One region of the Anoxybacillus suryakundensis genome, then DNA from elsewhere that is predicted to be linked to it. Evidence: riboswitches for the same ligand, from Rfam matches in the RefSeq annotation. Region 1 holds a riboswitch; each other region holds the start of a gene.
The links. Region 1 has a riboswitch for S-adenosylmethionine ahead of ASC42_RS08985 (methionine ABC transporter ATP-binding protein). Riboswitches for the same ligand answer to the same signal wherever they lie in the genome.
Positions count from the first base shown of each region.

Region 1 (4,889 bases):
TCATGGCGGATTGCAAACCGATCCAGTAACGAAAGCGCGTGCAGTGCCGATTTATCAGTCCAATGCGTATTTGTTTGATCATACGGAGCATGCGGCCAATTTATTTGCATTAAAAGAAGCGGGGTACATTTATACACGCATTCATAATCCGACAGTTACTGTATTTGAAGAACGAGTGGCCAAGCTCGAAGGTGGTGTAGGAGCTTTAGCTGTAGCGAGCGGAATGGCAGCGATTACGATGGCGATTTTAAACGTCGCTCAAGCCGGGGATGACATCGTTTCTGCTTCGACGTTATATGGAGGAACGTACAATTTGCTCGCAAATACGTTACCGAAATACGGCATCACGACACATTTTGTCGATCCGACCGATCCAGAAAATTTCCGCGCTGCCATTACGCCGAAAACGAAAGCCATTTTTGCCGAAACGATCGGCAATCCGAGCTTGCACGTGTTAGATATTGAAGCGGTTGCGGAGGTTGCTCGCGAAGCAGGCATTCCGCTCATTATTGATAATACGTTTGCGACGCCTTATCTTTGCCGTCCGATTGAACACGGAGCAAATATCGTTATTCATTCAGCGACGAAATGGCTACTTGGCAACGGAACGACGCTAGGTGGCATCATTGTCGACGGCGGAAATTTTGATTGGAATTCGCCGAAGTTTCCATCGTTTACGACACCAGATCCAAGCTACCATAATCTCGTATACGCACACATTGGTGCAGCAGCGTATATCGTGAAAGCACGCGTGCAACTATTGCGCGATTTAGGACCAGCGATGAGCCCGTTCAACGCATTTCAGTTTAATTTAGGGCTTGAAACGTTACACGTACGCATGAAAGAACATATTGCCAACACGAGAAAAATTGTTGAGTATTTAGACAACCATCCAGCAGTCAATTGGGTGTTATATCCTGAGCATGACGATCACCCAGCAAAAGAGCTAGCGAAAAAATATATGCCAAAGGGGGCAGGAGCTGTCGTTGTTTTCGGCATTCAAGGCGGTCGTGAAGCGGGGGCGACATTGATTAACAACGTTAAACTTTGGTCGCATGTCGCCAACGTCGGCGATGCAAAAAGTTTAATTATTCATCCAGCGAGCACGACGCATCAACAACTGAGCGGAGAAGATTTACAAGCGTCTGGTGTAACAGAAGATATGATTCGTTTATCAGTCGGAATCGAAAACGTGGACGATTTAATTGAAGACTTAGAACAGGCAATTGAAGCGGCGACAGGTATTCGTTCTGTATATTCGCAAGTGTAGGTATGAAAGGTGCTAGTTATATATTTCGACTAGCACCTTTCATTTTATGAGTTGTAACCGTAGCGCTTCCGCAACCGCTCCAGTTCGTGACGAAACCTTTAGTTTTTCGAAAATACAAGAAAGGTGACGTTCTACTGTTCGTTTGCTTATCATTAGCTGTTCGCTAATTTGTGTACTCGTTTGATCATCCGCTAACATTTGTAATATATCGATTTCCATGTTTGTTAAACCGTGCTTTGTTAAATACGCAGTTTCATTATCCGCTAAAAAAAGTTTTTCTCCTTCGTTGCTGTATCGGATCACATGTGCTAAATGAGTGGAAACTTTTTCTTTTGACAATACGCCGGATACACCTGCTTCGTACGCAGATAAGGCGAGCGGTGGATAGTTGCATAGCATAATGATATTTATCGTGGGATGTGTCTCCTTCACATTTTTTACCCAGTCCCATGCTTTTGCTATGTGCATGTGTACATTTATTACAATGACGTCTGGTACATGTATATGTATGAGAGTATCTAGTGAATCAAGACAAGAAACAGAACCGATAACTGTTATGTTACTTTCGTTTTCCAATAATTTTTCCAACCCAAGCAAATAGATAGGATCAGAATCAATAAGCAATGTACGAATAGTCATGCGATTTCCCCTCCATTATTTTTTACTAGATTCTACTTCATTTAATAAACTTTGTCATTTATTTTGAAGAAATTGGCGGATTTTCGCCAAAAAATTGGCGGAAAATACGGATTTTTTTCTTTTCTATTTTTGGTAAAATGAAAATAGCTGATCAGCTATTTTTGGGAGAAGAAGCGGAGGAGTATGAGCAATGTATAAGTTGAGATAAAGAACGTCCGATTTTTATACAATATGTTGTACCTATGGTGAGTAATCAGCTAAATAAAAATTCCTGCTTATATTCATGATACCGATGTTTAACTGGCGCTAATGTACAAGTCTATCTCATTATGGACAAGTAGCGGAGAACTAGCATTACAATTGGACTATGTGAGGAGAGAAAATAATGAAAAGGCAATTTAGAAGGCTTATTTTAGTTGCTACCCTAGCACTAACTGCTACTCTGTTATTAGATGGTTTTTTTGGGTCGTTAATTACTACTGAAGCTAGTACGCTCCCGAAACGAGTATATAAAGAGGGGAATGTAACAATTACAGTTACTCCTGCAGTAGGGAGTTCAATAGCAAAATTAAGCAATTCAAAATCAAAAATTGCTCCACTTGATACGATTGTCCGAGGAAATAAAGAAACAAAAACGGTTCAGAGTATGTATGGTACAGTGACGATGACAGTTACGTACGATCGAAATCTAACGACTAAGACTTCTACTATTACGGGGATTTATTCTTTAGAAAACACTGATTCTTACTTAAAATTAGTTGATAAATGGTATACCTCTAGTGTTGCACAAGCTGACTACTATGACTCCTTTCATAAAGTGTACGTAACGATTAAAATTACAAAAGAAGAATGTAATTAAAGGATCCGTTTGTCATGTAACTATGTATGCCTACAATTGGAAAGTTTAACTTCATTTTTTGAACTGAAGAGGCTGATCTAAAACGCTAATGCGTTTTGGGTAAGCCTCTCACACTGTTTACATAACAAAAGCAGAGGGTTGTTCGTAGCCCGACATCCTAGGAGTAGCGATTCCTCAATGATATATATATTCAGTTCACTTAATCATGACGGGAAATAGTTGAAAAAATTTTTATTGACACCGTCCTTCTTTTGATGATATACTCACTTTCGTAGTTTAAAAATGTCCTTGAATGCATTAAAACGTTAACTGAATAAAGCGTTTAAAAGCGCTCTTATCAAGAGAGGTGGAGGGATGTGCCCGATGAAACCCGGCAACCGTCAGTGCTGCTGAAATGGTGCCAATTCACACAAAGCGTTTGCTTTGGGAGATAAGAGACAGAATGGATGATGACGCCTTTCTGTTCTCTTGAGCAGAAAGGCTTTTTTCATGGAAGGAAGGTGACAGCATGATTACTTTATCAAACGTAACGAAAGTATATAAAGCGGCAAGTGGACATGTGACGGCGGTTGATCATGTAAACTTGCATATCGAACAAGGAGAAATTTTCGGCATCATCGGTTATAGTGGAGCAGGGAAAAGTTCCCTCATTCGATTGCTAAATGGACTAGAAAAGCCGACAAGTGGTGAAGTCATTGTCGATGGAAAAGATATGGGGAAAATTAGTGGGAAACAATTACGACAAGCGCGTCAGCAAATTGGAATGATTTTTCAACACTTTAATTTACTTTGGTCGCGAACGGTGCGCGAAAACATTGCTTTTCCGTTAGAAATTGCGGGTGTACCGAAAGAAGAACGAATGAAACGCGTCGATGAACTCATTCAACTCGTCGGTTTGCAAGGAAGAGAACATGCGTATCCGTCACAACTGAGCGGGGGGCAAAAGCAGCGTGTCGGCATTGCGCGCGCATTAGCGAACAACCCGAAAGTGTTATTATGTGATGAAGCAACGTCGGCGCTTGATCCGCAAACGACCGATTCCATTTTAGATTTGCTTGTTGATATTAACAAACGCCTCGGCTTAACGATCGTATTAATTACACACGAAATGCACGTTATTCGTAAAATTTGTGATCGTGTAGCGGTAATGGAAAACGGAAAAATTGTCGAAATGGGCGAAGTGCTTCACGTGTTCCGTAAGCCAGAACAACCGATTACGAAACGATTTGTTCAGCAAGTGACGGAGCCGGAGGAAACAAAAGAAGCGATGTTGCATCTTCTTGAACGTTATCCGAACGGCCAAGTTGTCCAGCTTACGTTTGTCGGCGAAGCGGCTGAGCAACCGCTCATTACACAACTTATTCGCCAATTCGATTTGAATATAAATATTTTACAAGGGAAAATTTCACAAACGCATCACGGTTCATACGGGGTGTTGTTCATTCACTTAGATGGTGCGAATGGAGAAGTTGAGCGAGCGCTCGCTTTTATTCGCCAGCAAGAAGTTGAAGTGGAGGTGTTGGCGAATGTCCAATGAACTATTTCCGAACGTCGTTTGGGAAAAAATATGGGCGGCAACGATGGAGACGTTGTATATGACCGCTATTTCTGTTGCAGCAACATTTGTGCTCGGTATTTTACTTGGGTTGTTGTTGTTTCTAACGTCTAAGGGAAACATATGGGAAAATCGTTTGATTAACGGTGTGATCGCATCGTTCGTCAATATTTTCCGTTCCATCCCGTTCATTATTTTAATTATTTTGCTCATTCCGTTTACAAAGCTCGTTGTCGGCACGATTCTTGGAGCGAATGCTGCGCTACCAGCGCTCATTATTGGTGCTGCACCGTTTTATGCACGCATGGTTGAAATTGCGCTTCGTGAAATTGATAAAGGTGTCATTGAAGCGGCAAAAGCGATGGGAGCGACGACAACAACAATCATTTGGAAAGTGCTTCTTCCAGAAGCGCTCCCTGCCCTTGTATCTGGGATTACGGTAACAGCAATCGCGCTCGTTGGTTACACAGCGATGGCAGGAGTTGTTGGTGCTGGGGGGCTTGGAAACTTAGCGTATTTAGAAGGATTTCAACGCAACAATAACGACGTTACATTTGTTGCGACAG
Region 1 covers NZ_LIOK01000010.1:62,240-67,128, reverse strand. Annotated here, with positions in the region: gene ASC42_RS09000 (O-acetylhomoserine aminocarboxypropyltransferase/cysteine synthase family protein) at 1-1,270, shown strand, start outside; gene ASC42_RS08995 (response regulator transcription factor) at 1,310-1,909, opposite strand; gene ASC42_RS08990 (hypothetical protein) at 2,295-2,768, shown strand; SAM riboswitch class I at 3,100-3,205, shown strand; gene ASC42_RS08985 (methionine ABC transporter ATP-binding protein) at 3,277-4,305, shown strand; gene ASC42_RS08980 (methionine ABC transporter permease) at 4,295-4,889, shown strand, end outside.

Region 2 (4,889 bases), on a different contig from region 1:
CTAAATCAATAATGCTCAGACGACGAAAAGCAAAATGCACATGCTCATCGAAAAAATATCCCTCGTCATCTGGTCCACGATGAATAATCGCATCATTCATCTGACGAAACGTTTGTTTCCATTCACCGCATATTTGATTTGGTTGATCATATATCACTCCAACAAAGCCACACATGTTTTCACCCCGTTTCACTAACAAATAGAGAGAGCTACATGACGTAACTCTCTCCCTTTTCTTACTTCGCTAACTGTAACGCTTGTTGTTTTAACGCTTCCGCTTTATCAGTACGCTCCCAAGGAAGATCAATATCTGTGCGACCAAAGTGACCGTAAGCAGCTGTTTGTTTGTAAATTGGACGGCGAAGATCAAGCATTTTAATGATTCCTGCTGGGCGAAGGTCAAAATTGTTGCGCACCACTTCAATTAATACATCTTCAGATACTTTACCTGTGCCGAACGTATCAATGGAAATTGATACTGGTTGCGCCACACCGATCGCATACGCTAACTGCACTTCACATTTATCTGCAAGACCTGCTGCAACGATGTTTTTCGCTACGTAACGAGCGGCATATGCTGCCGAACGGTCTACTTTCGTTGGGTCTTTTCCTGAGAATGCTCCACCACCGTGACGAGCATAACCACCGTACGTGTCAACGATAATTTTGCGTCCTGTTAACCCTGCATCACCTTGTGGACCACCGATCACGAAACGACCTGTTGGGTTAATGAAATATTTTGTGTTTTCATCGATCAACTCCGCTGGAACAACAGGTTGAATGACATGCTCTTTAATGTTGCGTACAATTTGATCTTGTGTAATTTCTGGATGATGTTGTGTAGAAACAACGATCGTATCGATACGTACAGGTTTGCCGTTTTCATCATACTCCACTGTCACTTGCGTTTTTCCGTCTGGACGTAAATAAGGTAAGATATCTTCTTTACGCACTTCAGCTAGACGGCGCGCAAGTTTATGTGCGAGCGAAATTGGAAGCGGCATAAGCTCTTTCGTTTCGTTGCACGCGAAGCCAAACATTAATCCTTGGTCACCTGCACCGATCGCCTCGATTTCTTCATCTGTCATTTGCCCTTCACGAGCTTCTAACGCTTTGTCAACACCCATCGCAATATCTGGAGATTGCTCATCAATTGATGTTAATACAGCGCACGTATCTGCATCAAAGCCGTATTTTGCGCGCGTATAGCCAATTTCACGAATCGTTTCACGGACAATTTTCGGAATATCTACATATGTAGATGTTGTAATTTCCCCGCTCACTAAAACAAGCCCTGTTGTTACGCTCGTTTCACACGCAACACGCGCATTTGGATCATTCGCTAAAATCGCATCTAAAATCGCATCGGAAATTTGGTCACAAATTTTATCCGGATGCCCTTCCGTTACAGATTCAGATGTAAACAGACGACGTTTAGGCATTCAAACATTCCTCCTCAATAATAATGACAAATGATACGGTACTCATCCCTCTTATTATGGTCTATCGTGAAAAAAACCTTTCCTTCAGAGGAAAGGTTTTTGCATTTGTCTGCGCCTTTCACTCTTATCGTTCAAGGGCGTTCCCTTGCCACAGGTTAGCACCTTTTCACATACGTGACGGTTGCTGGGTTTCATCGGGCCTGTCTCCCTCCACCAACTCGGGATAAGAGTATCCGTTCATCTCAGCATCATATCACATATATCATCAGCGAGTCAACGTTTTTTCTACTGTAATGATTTTGAAAATAAATTCAAGAAAAATACGCTAATTAGTATGGACTATTTATTAAAATGTGTTATACTTTTTACATAAAGATAAATCAAACAAAGGTAGGTTTTGTCCAATGAATTCCATTGAACTGACAAACAAATTATCGACACTCTTACAAAGGGATGGGGTTTTTCATAACTTATCTGTACCACGACTAGTAGAGAAAGTATTAACTCGGAAAGAAGGCATTCTTACTTTATCAGGAGCGATTTGTGCAACAACAGGAAAATATACAGGTCGCTCCCCGAAAGATAAATATATTGTCGAAGAGCCATCTGTTAAACATAAAATTGATTGGGGAACTGTCAATCAACCAATTTCTGAGGAAGTATTTGATAAACTTTACAACAAAGTGATCGATTATTTAATGACAAAAGAAGAATTGTTTGTATTTAATGGCTTTGCAGGCGCTGATCCAGCTTATCGTTTGCCAATTCAAGTTGTCAACGAATTTGCTTGGCATAACTTATTCGCCCATCAGTTATTCATTCGTCCAACAACGGAAGAATTACAAGCGCATGAGTCACAATTTACAGTCATTTCTGCTCCAACATTTAAAGCCGATCCAGCTGTTGACGGCACGCGTTCAGAAACATTTATTATCATCTCGTTTGAACGTCGCACTGTGCTAATTGGTGGGACAGAATATGCAGGTGAAATGAAAAAATCAATTTTCTCCGTCATGAACTTCTTATTGCCAGAGCAAGGAATCTTCCCGATGCACTGTTCAGCAAACGTTGGTCAAGAAGGAGATGTCGCGCTCTTTTTCGGTTTATCAGGCACAGGAAAGACGACGCTCTCTGCCGATCCAAACCGTCGCTTAATTGGCGATGATGAGCACGGTTGGTCAAACAACGGTGTCTTTAATATTGAAGGCGGATGTTATGCTAAGTGCATTAACTTATCACGTGAAAAAGAGCCACAAATTTTTGACGCGATTCGCTTCGGTTCTGTATTAGAAAACGTCATGATTGACCCAGATACGCGCATACCAAACTATGACGATGCGACGTTAACTGAAAATACACGTGCCGCATACCCGCTTGAAGCGATGGATAACATCGTTCAGCCAAGCGTTGCTGGCCACCCGCATACAATCGTCTTTTTAACAGCAGATGCGTTCGGTGTATTGCCACCAATTAGCAAACTCACAAAAGAGCAAGCAATGTATCATTTCTTAAGCGGGTATACAAGCAAGTTAGCAGGTACAGAGCGCGGGATTACAGCACCAGAAGCAACGTTCTCTACATGCTTCGGCTCGCCGTTTTTACCGCTTCCAGCAACACGATATGCAGACATGCTCGGACAAAAAATCGATGCTCACGACGTTCAAGTCTTTTTAGTGAACACTGGTTGGACTGGTGGTGGATACGGCGTTGGTGAACGAATGAAGCTGTCGTATACGCGCGCGATGGTGAAAGCAGCGTTAGAAGGAGAGTTAAATAACGTCGAAACCGTTCAAGATCCTATTTTTGGATTACACATTCCACTTCACGTCCCAGGTGTTCCTGATGAAGTGCTACAACCAAAAAGTACATGGGCGGATCAAGCAGAGTACGAACAAAAAGCAAAAGAGCTTGCGGCGAAGTTCCGCGAAAACTTCAAGAAATTCAAAAACGTTGATCCACGCATTGAACAGTTCGGTGGACCAATTGGATAAATGACAAAAGCTGCCTGCTTATTCGGCAGCTTTTTTTATTTTTAATGACTTCGTACAAACCATTTTTACTATGAAACATATAGTAGTGTATAGAAGTGAACAAAAGGAGGATACAAAATGAATGGACTATTTGCTCTCCCGCAATTAAAAGATGTACGTCATCTTCTCCCTACTCGTTCTGGACAGTCGTACAAAAAAACAACATTGCAGCAAAAAACACATATTATTATTCATCATAGTTTAACGAAAACAGGCTCGGCATTTGCATTTGCTAATTATCATGTTAGCAAGGGGTGGCCAGGAATCGGATACCATTTTGTTATCGAACAAGACGGAACGATTCATTTTTGCAACGATTTAGAAACAATTAGCTACCATGTTGGTAATCATAACTCATACTGCATTGGCATTTGTTTAACAGGGGATTTTCGCACACAACAACCGACAAATGAGCAAAAACAATCATTGAAAGCATTATACAAAACACTTGTCAGCATCATGCCGAACTATAAAGACGTAAAAGGACATAACGAGCTGAAAGGATATGAATGGAAACAATGTCCGTGCTTTAACTACTTAGAAGTACTAAATGAAAAAGAAAACGTCACTGTTCAGATCAAAGAAGAAGTAAAACAATATACCGTTCAACAAGGAGATACGTTATGGGCAATTAGCCAAAAAACAGGGGTAAGTGTAAAAACGTTACTTCGTCTAAATCCAGACATCAATCCACGAACATTACAGCCTGGCCAACAAATAATTATCGAAAAGCAAGTAAACAAATCAGAAGTCAAGTCTCCATCGCAATCGGTCAATCAACCACTAAAACAGCAAAATCCAATTGAACAACTAATAAGCAAACTTCCGAATAAAGTATTACGATACGGTGATCGTGGTGAAGACGTGCGCATCTTACAACAAGCATTAAATGCAATCAATTTCAAATGTGGAGCAGAAGACGGGATATTCGGCAAAAAAACGTTAGATGCTGTGCAACGGGTCAATCTCATGTTTTCTGGTGGAAATAAAAATGGTGTTTATGACGAAAAGACGAAAAATTATATAATAAGTAAGCTAAAAGAAAAAATAAAATAGCTTTTCATCGTACATCTCCCCTATAATAAAGCATGAGGGGGGATACTGGCGATGCATATGGCAGATGCGCTCATTTCACCTACGGTAGGAATAGCGATGTGGGGGGCTACAGCAGGTATAGCAAGCTACTCATTAAAAAAACTGAACATTGAAGCTGATGAAAAAAAGCTGCCACTTATGGGAGTGCTCGGAGCATTTGTATTTGCCGCGCAAATGATTAACTTTGCTATTCCGGGTACAGGATCGAGCGGACATTTAGGAGGTGGACTGTTGCTTGCCGCTTTGCTCGGTCCGTATGCAGCATTTTTAACGTTATCCGTCGTTTTATTTATACAAGCACTCTTTTTCGCAGATGGTGGAC
Region 2 covers NZ_LIOK01000001.1:212,924-217,812, forward strand. Annotated here, with positions in the region: gene asnB (asparagine synthase (glutamine-hydrolyzing)) at 1-175, opposite strand, end outside; gene metK (methionine adenosyltransferase) at 237-1,442, opposite strand; SAM riboswitch class I at 1,564-1,672, opposite strand; gene pckA (phosphoenolpyruvate carboxykinase (ATP)) at 1,847-3,433, shown strand; gene ASC42_RS01035 (N-acetylmuramoyl-L-alanine amidase) at 3,551-4,528, shown strand; gene ASC42_RS01040 (energy-coupling factor ABC transporter permease) at 4,580-4,889, shown strand, end outside.
Region 2: it holds a riboswitch for S-adenosylmethionine, as region 1 does, so the genes downstream of both, metK (methionine adenosyltransferase) here and ASC42_RS08985 (methionine ABC transporter ATP-binding protein) in region 1, are expected to answer to the same signal.

Region 3 (4,889 bases), on a different contig from region 1:
TGAAAAATCGTCAACGTATGCCTTCATTATCGGGCTGTTAGTCATGGTGTTTTTAATTGAAACGTTTTAAAGGATGATGAACATGTCGAAATATTATATGCTTCTTTTATTGACAAGCGCCTTATGGGGAGGCAACTTTGTCGCAAGCAAACTGCTTGTTGCACACGCCTCTCCGCTTTCGTTAACGTTTATTCGTTGGACGATCGCCGTCCTTTTTTTATTTCCAATCGTGTTGAAAAAAGAACGATCCGTTCGTTTACAAAAACAAAGTATCGTACCACTTATTGCGATGGGGCTTTCAGGCGTCGTCTTATTTAACGTTTTTATGTTTCAAGCGTTGCGCTATACATCTGCTGATCATGTCGGGTTAATTTCGACATTAAATCCGATCGCGATTGCGCTTGTGGCATACGCCGTTTACCGCGATAAACTTACGATTCGACAATGGCTGGCCATGGTTCTCTCCCTGATCGGCGTGCTGATCGTGATGACGCATGGACAACTTCATCGCCTATCGGACATCAACGTCGGGGATATATGGATGGTTGCCGCAGTCATCATTTGGGGCGTCTATTCCGCCTGTGCAAAAGCGGTTATGAAGTCGTATTCCCCGCTTGCGGCAACGTTTTGGTCCGGCGTCTTTGGCGTCATCGGATTGTTGCCGTTTCTTTCTTCTTTTTCAATCCATGATGTCAACTTCTCGTTTGTATTGGCGCTTTTATATACGAGCGTCGGGGCGACGGTGCTTGCGATGTTTCTTTGGAACGTCGGCGTGAAACAAGTCGGTGCCACAACCGCGGGGATGTTTTTAAATTTCAATCCGCTTTTTACTGCGCTGTTTGCGTACATATTACTTGGCGAAATGTTCACCGCACCGCAATGGATCGGTTCATTCATTACGATTGCAGGCGTCATTTTGTTCACAAAAAAATAGAAGGGGCGTTACACCCCTTCTTTTTCCTCGTATGGATGTGCTACCCAACCAGATGGATCAATAAACAACCGAACGGCAACAACTTGGCGGTCGTCCATTAATGTAAAGAAATGTGGGTTTCCTTCTGGAACAGAAATGACATCGCCCGCTTCAAGCTCAACGTCAAAGTAGCCTGTTTGTTCATCTCCTTTAATAACGAAAATGCCATGACCAGCAACAATCGCCCGCACTTCGTCTTCTGTATGCGTATGCACTTGTTCAAATTTTTTCAATAGCTCTTCTAAATTTGGCGTTTGTTCGCAGAGGGCAACAACATCCCACGCTTGATAGCCTCTTCGTTTTGCTAAATCTTCAATTTCTGTTTGAAACGCTGCTAAAATGTGCGCTTTTTCTTCGTCTGTTAATACAAATTTGTTTTGTAGATGAGCGGGAAGTTTCTTTGCATCCCAATGTTCATATAACACTCCTTGCTTATTTAAAAACGCTGCAACGTTTTCCTTTCCTTCAATCACTTCACCTGTGTTGCGCACTTTAATAACTGCCATACCATACTCCCCCTTATCGTTTTAAAAGTAGTAATTTTACATAGTACTGACATAAAAACTCGCAAGCTTCTAAAAACTTTTTCGCTTCAAACGCATCTTTTCCCCATACGGTCACGCCGTGGTTGCGAATAAGCACTGCTCCTCGATCTTCATGAACATGGTCGGCAAACGCTTTTGCTAACGTCGGAATATGAGCGAAATTCGGAATAATCGGAATGCGAAACGCCGCATCTTCTTCCCATAAGCCGAACGCTTTAATCATTTCTTGATTTGTAAAAATGACCTCCCCTTCTTCGCCGTACCATTCGGAAATAATGTTATTGTCGACGGTGTGGACATGAAGCACACAACCGGCGTTCGTTTTATTGTAAATTTTAACGTGAAGAAGCGTCTCGGCTGACGGTTTCAAGTGCGTCGCCTCCGCTGGCTGTCCGTCGGCACCGACAAGTAAAAAATCTTCCGCCGTCTCTTTTCGCTTATCTTTTCCGCTCGCAGTGACAAGAAACGTAAGCGGCTCATCGCTCACTTTTATCGACAAGTTGCCACTCGTCCCCATAAACCAGTCGCGCGCCGCTAGCTCTCGTTTCACCTCGGCAAGCTCTACCCATTTTTGTTGTCTCACGCGATCACCTCGCTTTCTTTTAACACGTCAATGACATCAAAAAACGTCGTAAACGGCGTATGCGGCAAGTGGAGCTCACGGCATTTTTCAAGCAAAAAGTCGCGCGCCATGACGTGATCGGCTAGTTTGGCTGCTGCCAAGTCGGTAATGGAGTCGCCAATGACGATCGTTTTTGCCCCTTTTGGTGCAAGTTTGCGAAGAAGCGACGGCTTGCAGCAGCCGCAGCCGTTTTGACAATGTTCATCGCACGCATACGGCCACGTAATGCGAATCGTTTCCCCGCTAAAATCGGCGCTGTTACAAAAAATACGCTCTTTTTCAACGAGTCCGTGAAGAAGTGGATACACGAAAAAGTCAATGCCGCCGCTCACAATATAAAGCGGGATTTGTCGTTCGTTCGTAAACGCGACAAAATCGGAAAATCCGTCGCGAATGCGTGCGGTATCAAGCAAAAATTGCACGATGTCTTCTTTCAACGTCGTCGGCAACAGCGAAAACATGCGCCCGACCCCTTGTTGTACGGAACATGTTTGGGCGAGTATATCGTCTTTGATCGCTTCCCACTCCGGCGGAGCAAACTGTTTCATTAAAGCAATAATGTTATCGTTTAACGTAATCGTCCCGTCAAAGTCGCAAAAAATGACTGGCTTCATGATGCACTTCCCCATAAGTCAAGCGCTTGTTTTAATGCTTCATGTTCTTTCGCTGCCTCATGAAGCGAACGCCCAGCAAGCACCGCTTCGACAGCAGCGCGAAACGCTTGCCCGCCGCCGACCGCTCCGCTCGGATGCCCGTGCACGCCACCGCCTGCGTTAATGACAGAGTCGATGCCAAAGTCGCGCACAAGAAGCGGCACAAGCCCCGGATGAATGCCGGCAGATGGGACAGGAAACGCGCGCAAAAACGGTTCTTCTTTCGTTAATTCATCGCGAATCGCAACCGTTTGTTCTTTTTCAAGCGCAACGCTTCCGTACGGTGATGGGAAGAGTGAAAAGTCCGCCCCTGCCATGCGCAACAGTTTTCCAAGAAGCAAAGCGTAGCTTACGCCATATACGCGCGATGAGGCGACCGCTCCGCTAAACGACGGATGCGCCATAATCGGCAAACGAATGTCATCATCTTCACGAAGCGCTTGCAACACATCAAGTCCATATGTAAACACGTTAAACAATAATACGTCCGCGCCAAGCTCCGCTGCTTTCTTCGCTTTTTCTTTTAACTGAAACGTTTTTCCGGTTAAGTTCACCGCATATAACGTCCGATGCCCTGTTTGTTCGTACACTTCCTGAAGCGCTTGTTTTCCTGCCACGATGCGCTTGTCAAACGGCGTCAAGTCGTTGTCAAATAAAATTTCATCGTCTTTCACAAGATCAACGCCACCGAGCGCTTGCAGCTTCAATTGTTCGGTGACGTATTGTAAATCACGCCCAATCACCGCTTTAAAAATGCTCATGACAAGCGGACGGTGAAAGACGCCAAGTTTTTCGCGAATGCCGTCAATCCCAAAGCGCGGACCAGGGAATGCGCGCTTCAGTTCGTCGGAAAACGTTAAGTCAATCAGTTTAATCGTTCCGTCAAGCGACAATTTGCCAAATGTCGTTGTCAAAATGGCAGGCAAATCGGCACTAAAATTGACGCTCGGATACGAAATGCGCACAAGCGCACGTTTTAGTCTCTTTCCAAAAAACGTATTGACACGCTCGTCTTCCTCTAGCTCTTCAATCGACTGAACGATCCCTTTATGTTTTTTTAACTGTTCTTGTTCCAGTTGCGGTAAATCAGTCCACGACCCGACAGTCAGTCCAAGCGCGATACCTTCTGCTTTTTTCGCTAAATCTTTGTCGTCATGAATCAAATACGTTGCGGTAATCATATGTCCACCCCTTTACAAATAAAAAACCTCTTCATAAGAAGAGGCTAATTGTTCGTCTCTTCTTATCTCTCAGCGTATTGCTGCGAGAATTAGCACCGTGCTTAAACAGCTGTTTAAGTCGGTTGCCGGGCTTCATCGGGCTCGTCCCTCCGCCTACTCTTGATAAGAATTCGCAATGTATGAAATTTTTTGAATGGTTCGTTTTTCATAAATTTACTTCGAATTATGACAGCACATGTGGCATTTGTCAATCATTTTTTAAAAAAGTTGCAGTTGTCCGATGCGCCAAGCCGCTTCTTTTAGCCTGTCTTCGCTCGTCAGTAGCCCTGTGCGCACATAGCCTTCCCCATGTTCACCAAACCCGATCCCCGGAGCGACCGCCACGTGCGCTTGTTTAAGCAACAGGTCAGCAAATGTTTCTGACGTATAACCGTTCGGCACCGGAAGCCAAGCGAAAAACGAACCTGCTGGCGCTTGGACGTCCCAACCGATGTCACGCAAAGCATGAATAAACGTATTTCGCCTTGCTTCATACGTGGCGACAAGCTCGGCGACGCACTGTTGCGACTCGAGTAGCGCGACTGCTGCCGCTTCTTGAATAGCACCGAACATGCTGACGTACAAATGGTCTTGGAGTACGTGGATTGCTTCAATCATGCTTTCGTTGCCGACCGCAAAGCCGATGCGCCACCCTGCCATATTGTACGTTTTCGAAAACGTATAAATTTCAATGCCGACGTCTTTTGCCCCTTCAACTTGTAAAAAGCTGACCGGCTTTTTCCCATCAAAGCCAATCGCTCCGTATGCGAAATCGTGCACGACAGCGATATGATGTTTTTCCGCAAATGAAACGGTTTCTTGAAAAAACGATTCCGTTGCTGTCGCGCCTGTCGGATTGTTCGGATAGTTTAAAAA
Region 3 covers NZ_LIOK01000002.1:137,870-142,758, forward strand. Annotated here, with positions in the region: gene ASC42_RS01935 (ZIP family metal transporter) at 1-70, shown strand, start outside; gene ASC42_RS01940 (DMT family transporter) at 83-934, shown strand; gene ASC42_RS01945 (1,2-dihydroxy-3-keto-5-methylthiopentene dioxygenase) at 943-1,479, opposite strand; gene ASC42_RS01950 (methylthioribulose 1-phosphate dehydratase) at 1,493-2,101, opposite strand; gene ASC42_RS01955 (2-hydroxy-3-keto-5-methylthiopentenyl-1-phosphate phosphatase) at 2,098-2,754, opposite strand; gene mtnW (2,3-diketo-5-methylthiopentyl-1-phosphate enolase) at 2,751-3,974, opposite strand; SAM riboswitch class I at 4,034-4,143, opposite strand; gene ASC42_RS01965 (pyridoxal phosphate-dependent aminotransferase) at 4,233-4,889, opposite strand, start outside.
Region 3: it holds a riboswitch for S-adenosylmethionine, as region 1 does, so the genes downstream of both, mtnW (2,3-diketo-5-methylthiopentyl-1-phosphate enolase) here and ASC42_RS08985 (methionine ABC transporter ATP-binding protein) in region 1, are expected to answer to the same signal.